DNA from 2 places in the Lysinibacillus sp. RS10 genome. Region 1 is predicted to be linked to the other one. Evidence: a T-box and tRNA genes for the amino acid it is inferred to sense, from the RefSeq annotation. Region 1 holds a T-box; the other holds one or more tRNA genes.
The links. The T-box of region 1 lies ahead of serS (serine--tRNA ligase). A T-box ahead of a tRNA ligase gene usually reads a tRNA of that ligase, here a tRNA-Ser.
Positions count from the first base shown of each region.

Region 2: it encodes a tRNA-Ser, which carries the amino acid that the T-box ahead of serS (serine--tRNA ligase) is inferred to sense. The anticodon was not compared.

Region 1 covers NZ_CP167122.1:4,950,441-4,953,687, reverse strand. The annotation lists gene pdxS (pyridoxal 5'-phosphate synthase lyase subunit PdxS) at 1-458, shown strand, start outside; gene pdxT (pyridoxal 5'-phosphate synthase glutaminase subunit PdxT) at 460-1,023, shown strand; T-box leader at 1,073-1,289, shown strand; gene serS (serine--tRNA ligase) at 1,360-2,640, shown strand; gene ACB089_RS24695 (TM2 domain-containing protein) at 2,714-2,956, opposite strand; gene ACB089_RS24690 (SPFH domain-containing protein) at 3,223-3,247, opposite strand, start outside.
Region 2 covers NZ_CP167122.1:993,064-996,310, forward strand. The annotation lists rRNA gene rrf (5S ribosomal RNA) at 85-200, shown strand; tRNA gene ACB089_RS05145 (tRNA-Val) at 211-286, shown strand; tRNA gene ACB089_RS05150 (tRNA-Thr) at 290-365, shown strand; tRNA gene ACB089_RS05155 (tRNA-Lys) at 372-447, shown strand; tRNA gene ACB089_RS05160 (tRNA-Leu) at 468-552, shown strand; tRNA gene ACB089_RS05165 (tRNA-Gly) at 601-675, shown strand; tRNA gene ACB089_RS05170 (tRNA-Leu) at 681-769, shown strand; tRNA gene ACB089_RS05175 (tRNA-Arg) at 783-859, shown strand; tRNA gene ACB089_RS05180 (tRNA-Pro) at 873-949, shown strand; tRNA gene ACB089_RS05185 (tRNA-Ala) at 956-1,031, shown strand; tRNA gene ACB089_RS05190 (tRNA-Met) at 1,057-1,130, shown strand; tRNA gene ACB089_RS05195 (tRNA-Ile) at 1,138-1,214, shown strand; tRNA gene ACB089_RS05200 (tRNA-Ser) at 1,228-1,320, shown strand; tRNA gene ACB089_RS05205 (tRNA-Met) at 1,371-1,445, shown strand; tRNA gene ACB089_RS05210 (tRNA-Asp) at 1,450-1,525, shown strand; tRNA gene ACB089_RS05215 (tRNA-Phe) at 1,541-1,616, shown strand; tRNA gene ACB089_RS05220 (tRNA-Gly) at 1,622-1,695, shown strand; tRNA gene ACB089_RS05225 (tRNA-Ile) at 1,697-1,773, shown strand; tRNA gene ACB089_RS05230 (tRNA-Asn) at 1,778-1,854, shown strand; tRNA gene ACB089_RS05235 (tRNA-Ser) at 1,864-1,954, shown strand; tRNA gene ACB089_RS05240 (tRNA-Glu) at 1,957-2,028, shown strand; gene ACB089_RS05245 (S-layer homology domain-containing protein) at 2,829-3,247, shown strand, end outside.

The DNA.
Region 1 (3,247 bases):
CTTCCATGTTACGAACTAAAGGTGAACCAGGTACGGGGAATATTGTAGAGGCTGTTCGCCATATTCGCAAAGTGAATGCGCAAGTACGTAAGGTTGTTGGCATGACAGAGGACGAATTAATGACAGAGGCTAAATTACTTGGTGCTCCTTTTGAATTATTAAGAGAAATTAAGCGTCTTGGCCGTTTACCAGTAGTGAATTTTGCGGCAGGTGGAGTTGCTACGCCAGCGGATGCGGCATTAATGATGGAACTTGGAGCGGACGGTGTATTCGTTGGTTCTGGTATTTTTAAATCAGAAAACCCAGAGAAATTTGCTCGTGCAATTGTAGAGGCCACTACGCATTATAAGGACTACAAGTTAATTGCTGAAATTTCAAAAGAACTTGGTGTTCCAATGAAAGGCATTGATATTGCACAGCTTAGTCAAAATGAGCGTATGCAAGAGCGAGGCTGGTAAGATGAAGCGAATCGGTGTTTTAGCATTACAGGGAGCGGTTCGAGAGCATGTGCAAATGTTAGAGTCACTTGGATGCGAAGCGGTCTTAGTAAAACAAAGTGCTGATTTAGAGAAGCTTGATGGACTTGTCTTGCCTGGTGGAGAAAGCACAACGATGCGGAAATTGCTGAACCGCTATGAGCTATTGGAGCCAATTCGCACACTTGCAAAACAGGGATTGCCGATGTTTGGAACATGTGCAGGATTGATTTTATTAGCAAAGGAATTAGTGGATTATGAATCACATTTAGCTGTAATGGATGTGGTAGTTGCACGGAATTCTTATGGACGTCAGGTAGATAGCTTTGAAGTGAAGCTCGACATACCTGAAATAGGTGGAGCAATTCCGGCTGTCTTTATACGTGCGCCACATATTGTTTCTGTAGGTGAAGGTGTTGAAGTATTAGCAGAGCATGACGGGAAAATCGTGTTAGCAAAGGACGATCATTTATTAGGCTGCTCTTTCCATCCTGAATTAACGTCAGATGCACGTATTCTTGAATATTTTGTATCTTCTATGGTATGACTTGCAAAATCTTAATTCATATAGTACAGTATGGATAAAATTTAAATAACTGAACACGATGATGGGAAGTAGTAGCAAGCACGTTTTTTTTAGAGAGTCAGCGGGTGGTGGAAGCTGATAAAAGCACTTGTGAATCCGTCCTGGAGTTGCGCAGTCGAAGTTAATAAAGTAGGCTGTCGCCGGCTGAAATGCCGTTATGAAATAAGTGGATTAGGCAAATTGTCTAGTCAATTAGGGTGGCAACGCGGGTAGCTCTCGTCCCTTTTGGGGGATGAGGGCTTTTTTTGTGTTCTACTAAATATTTCCCATCATTAACAATCTACTGGAGGTATGACGATGTTAGATATTAAACGCGTGCGCGACAATTTCGCGGAAATTAAAGAAATGCTGTTAACACGTAATGAGGATTTAGGAAACTTAGACGATTTTGAAGAATTAGATGCAAAGCGTCGTGAATTAATTGCAAAAACAGAAGAGCTTAAAGCTGAACGTAATAAAGTATCTGAGCAAATTTCTGTTATGAAACGTAACAAAGAAAATGCGGATGAAGTCATTGCACGTATGCGTCAGGTTGGCGATGAAATTAAAGAGTTAGATGTCCAATTAAATGAGGTAGAAGAACGCTTTAAAGATATGATGATGCGTTTACCAAACGTTCCACATGAATCTGTACCAGTTGGCACAACAGAGGACGATAATGTAGAGGAATATACTTGGGGTGAGGTACCAACATTTGATTTTGACATTAAAGCACACTGGGATCTCGCTACGGACTTACAAATTGTTGACTTTGAACGTGGGGCAAAAGTGACGGGTAGTCGTTTCTTATTCTATCGTGGTCTTGGTGCTCGTTTAGAACGAGCATTAATGACGTTTATGATGGACTTACATGCAGAAGAGCATGGCTATGAAGAAATGCTACCACCTGTAATTGTCAATCGCGATAGCTTAACAGGTACAGGACAACTGCCTAAATTTGAAGAAGATGTCTTTAAATTAGATGACACAGATTATTTCATGATTCCGACAGCAGAGGTACCTGTGACAAACTTCTATCGTGATGAAATTTTACCTGCCGAAGCATTACCACAAGGCTTTGCAGCATATAGTGCTTGCTTCCGTTCAGAGGCAGGATCTGCGGGTCGCGATACACGTGGTTTAATTCGTCAACATCAATTCAACAAAGTAGAATTAGTACGATTTGTAAAACCAGAAGAATCTTATGAACAGTTAGAACTATTAACAGGTCATGCTGAAAAAGTACTGCAATTATTAGGGTTACCATACCGTAAACTAAAAATGTGTACAGCTGATTTAGGATTTACTGCAGCGAAAAAATATGATTTAGAGGTTTGGATTCCGGCGCAAAACATGTACCGTGAAATTTCTTCTTGTTCTAACTTCGAAGATTTCCAAGCACGTCGAGCAAATATTCGCTTCCGCCGTGAGCCAAATGCAAAGCCAGAGTATGTACACACATTAAACGGCTCAGGTCTTGCAATTGGCCGTACAGTAGCAGCAATCCTAGAAAATTATCAGCAACAAGATGGAAGCGTAGTAATACCTGAAGTATTAAGACCATATATGGGCGGAAAAGAAGTAATTGCTCCAAAGTAAAATGGATCGAAAAATAAAAGAAACTACTGTTGAAAATTTAATCTCAACAGTAGTTTTTCTTTTTTAAAGTAGATTAGCGAGGTCGAACTCGATGTTTCACAGAGAAATTATGTTCATTAGAAAGCAAGTAAATAACGCCCTCTATAAAGCCTATAAATGCCGGAATATATGTCCAGAAGAAGATGAGGTACAATATACCTTGTCCAATTTTCCCTAAGTAAAATTTATGGATTCCGATTCCACCTAAAAAGATAGCAAGTACCCCTGCTACCGTTTTATTTTTTATAGGCCAAGAAGGGTCGATCCCATCATACATAAATGCTTGCTGTGGCTGTGTTTGATAGACAGGTTGAGGCTGTTGTTGATAAACTGGTTCTGGTTGTTGCACAACTTGCTGTTTATTACTGAAATTGAATTTTTCACCACAGTATTTACATTGAGCTAATGCAACATCAGCAGGTGCACCACATTGGGGACAGTCAACATTGTTCATATTAAAATCTCCTAATCAATTATTATTGTTTTTATGCATCTCTTTTTAGACATTATTTTTTTCTTTAAGGTGATAACCAGTTATTGAATTCATTTAACTTGAGCGCCACAGTTA
Region 2 (3,247 bases), 1.2 Mb from region 1:
CTTGTCTTGAAGGACAGGTAATAAACTTCAAAACGAAATACATAAGACTTTCAAAATACAACGTATATTGAAAACTGTTAATAGTCTAGTGATGATGGCAAAGAGGTCACACCCGTTCCCATACCGAACACGGAAGTTAAGCTCTTTAGCGCCGATGGTAGTTGGGGGCTTCCCCCTGTGAGAGTAGGACGTCGCTAGGCATAATACCCAGGAGGATTAGCTCAGCTGGGAGAGCACCTGCCTTACAAGCAGGGGGTCGGCGGTTCGAGCCCGTCATCCTCCACCATTTGCCGGTGTAGCTCAGTTGGTAGAGCAACTGACTTGTAATCAGTAGGTCGTGGGTTCGACTCCTATCGCCGGCACCATAGTTTGAGCCATTAGCTCAGTTGGTAGAGCATCTGACTTTTAATCAGAGGGTCGAAGGTTCGAGTCCTTCATGGCTCACCATTTAATTGCCAACAAAATATGCGGGTGTGGCGGAATTGGCAGACGCACTAGACTTAGGATCTAGCGCCGCAAGGCGTGGGGGTTCGACTCCCTTCACCCGCACCATTTTTAAGAATTTCATAATTGCCAGGATAAATAAAATCTTATGCACATGCGGAAGTAGTTCAGTGGTAGAACACCACCTTGCCAAGGTGGGGGTCGCGAGTTCGAACCTCGTCTTCCGCTCCAAATGTGCCGGGGTGGCGGAACTGGCAGACGCACAGGACTTAAAATCCTGCGGTAGGTGACTACCGTGCCGGTTCGATTCCGGCCCTCGGCACCATTTTTTATAATTAGCGCCCGTAGCTCAATTGGATAGAGCGTCTGACTACGGATCAGAAGGTTGTGGGTTCGACTCCTGCCGGGCGCGCCATATTAATACTTATCGGAATGTAGCTCAGCTTGGTAGAGCACTTGGTTTGGGACCAAGGGGTCGTAGGTTCGAATCCTGTCATTCCGACCATTTTATGGGGCCTTAGCTCAGCTGGGAGAGCGCCTGCCTTGCACGCAGGAGGTCAGCGGTTCGATCCCGCTAGGCTCCACCATAAAGATAACCAGTATAAAGATCCTGGCGGCGTAGCTCAGCTGGCTAGAGCGTACGGTTCATACCCGTAAGGTCGGGGGTTCGATCCCCTCTGCCGCCATCTAAAAGGACCTTTAGCTCAGTTGGTTAGAGCAGACGGCTCATAACCGTCCGGTCGCAGGTTCGAGTCCTGCAAGGTCCACCATTTATATAATTACGGAGGTATACCCAAGTCTGGCTGAAGGGATCGGTCTTGAAAACCGACAGGCGGGTAACACCGCGCGGGGGTTCGAATCCCTCTACCTCCTCCAGTTTTATTTCTATAAATGGCGCTTGAAAAACTCGAAAAGAATATTATTAACGCGGGGTGGAGCAGTGGTAGCTCGTCGGGCTCATAACCCGAAGGTCGTTGGTTCAAATCCGGCCCCCGCAACCAAAATGGTCCCGTGGTGTAGCGGTTAACATGCCTGCCTGTCACGCAGGAGATCGCCGGTTCGATCCCGGTCGGGACCGCCATTTTTTAAAAAATATGGGTCAGTAGCTCAGTTGGTAGAGCATTAGATTGAAGCTCTAAGTGTCGGCGGTTCGATTCCGTCCTGACCCACCATATTTGCGGGTGTAGTTTAATGGTAAAACCTCAGCCTTCCAAGCTGATGTCGTGAGTTCGATTCTCATCACCCGCTCCAAGGGCCTATAGCTCAGCTGGTTAGAGCGCACGCCTGATAAGCGTGAGGTCGATGGTTCGAGTCCATTTAGGCCCACCATTTTTCCGAAGTAGCTCAGTTGGTAGTAGCACCTGACTGTTAATCAGGTTGTCGCAGGTTCGAGTCCTGCCTTCGGAGCCATTTTTTTGTGGGGAAGTACTCAAGAGGCTGAAGAGGCGCCCCTGCTAAGGGTGTAGGTCGGGTAACCGGCGCGAGGGTTCAAATCCCTCCTTCTCCGCCATTGGCCCGTTGGTCAAGTGGTTAAGACACCGCCCTTTCACGGCGGTAACACGGGTTCGAATCCCGTACGGGTCATACTAGAAAAGCAGTAGATGTAACTTACATCTACTGCTTTTTCATTGTTAAGGGAAACTATAGATTTTTTTCCTGTAGATAACCTAGAGCATAGTCGTCTAGGCTAAAGCGCTAATCCTGTAGGTCGCTTTGATCCATCGGGCAAAAGTGATGTAGCGTTTACTTTTGTTTCGGGCTCTCCAGCGCTTTAGCGCATTTGTTCTTTATGATACTTTGTTGTTCCATAAACGCCTCATTTGCTGTTTTCCCAGCCACTTTCTAGGCCAGTTATTAAATTAGTGTACGGCTCCGTTCAATTACTTCCTCCGATATCTTATCAAAAATTTTTTCTATAGGCAGAATTCACGTAGTAATCTATCCCCATTGGCATTCCTCTAACACTTGAAAATAGCTAAATTCTTTAAACGATCCGTTGTTGTGGTTTAGATAGCACCTTTGGGTAGTTGTTCATGTAGGGGAGGTGAATAGCACGCTCAAGTCTTCGTTAAGCAATCATGGATAAACATTCCTACATATCATTCGTTCAATAAATGTTGCTATATAACCTTTTGCTTTATCCTAATAAGACTACTAAAAAACATTTCTGATCATCCTCGTAACTATCAATATAAGTCAATAAAAATTGTGCAATTTCATACAAAAAATGGACAAACAAACTAAATGTAACTTAACTTTGCTAATTTCATCTTTTATTACACAAATAATCCATGGTAAATGACGATAATATTGGTATAATCTTTGGAATATATCTATCTTTCTTTTATAATGGAGATGAATAGAATTCGTAGGGGGTTATAAAAGTGAAAAAAAAGCAAAGTAAATGGATTGTAAGTACAGCATCTGCTGCATTGGTTGCCGCAGCTATTGTACCTACTGCAAGTGCAGCGAGCTTTACAGATATTGCAAAAAGTGACCACAAAGAGGCCATTTTAGCATTAGCAGATGCAAAAATTATAGGTGGATATCCGGACGGCTCATTTAAGCCAAATGCGGTCCTTACTAAAGGAAATGTAACGAAATTTTTAGGGAAATGGCTTGTATCTGAAAACTTCCAAGTGCCAGCAGATTACAATAAAAAAGTACGTTTTACGGACTTGCCTACATCTACAAAAGATAAAGAATTACTACAATATGCAGCGCTTATAAATGATACTGGTATTTACAAAGGTACTAACAACAAGTTATTACCTTCCGAAAAAATCTCACGTGAACAAATGGC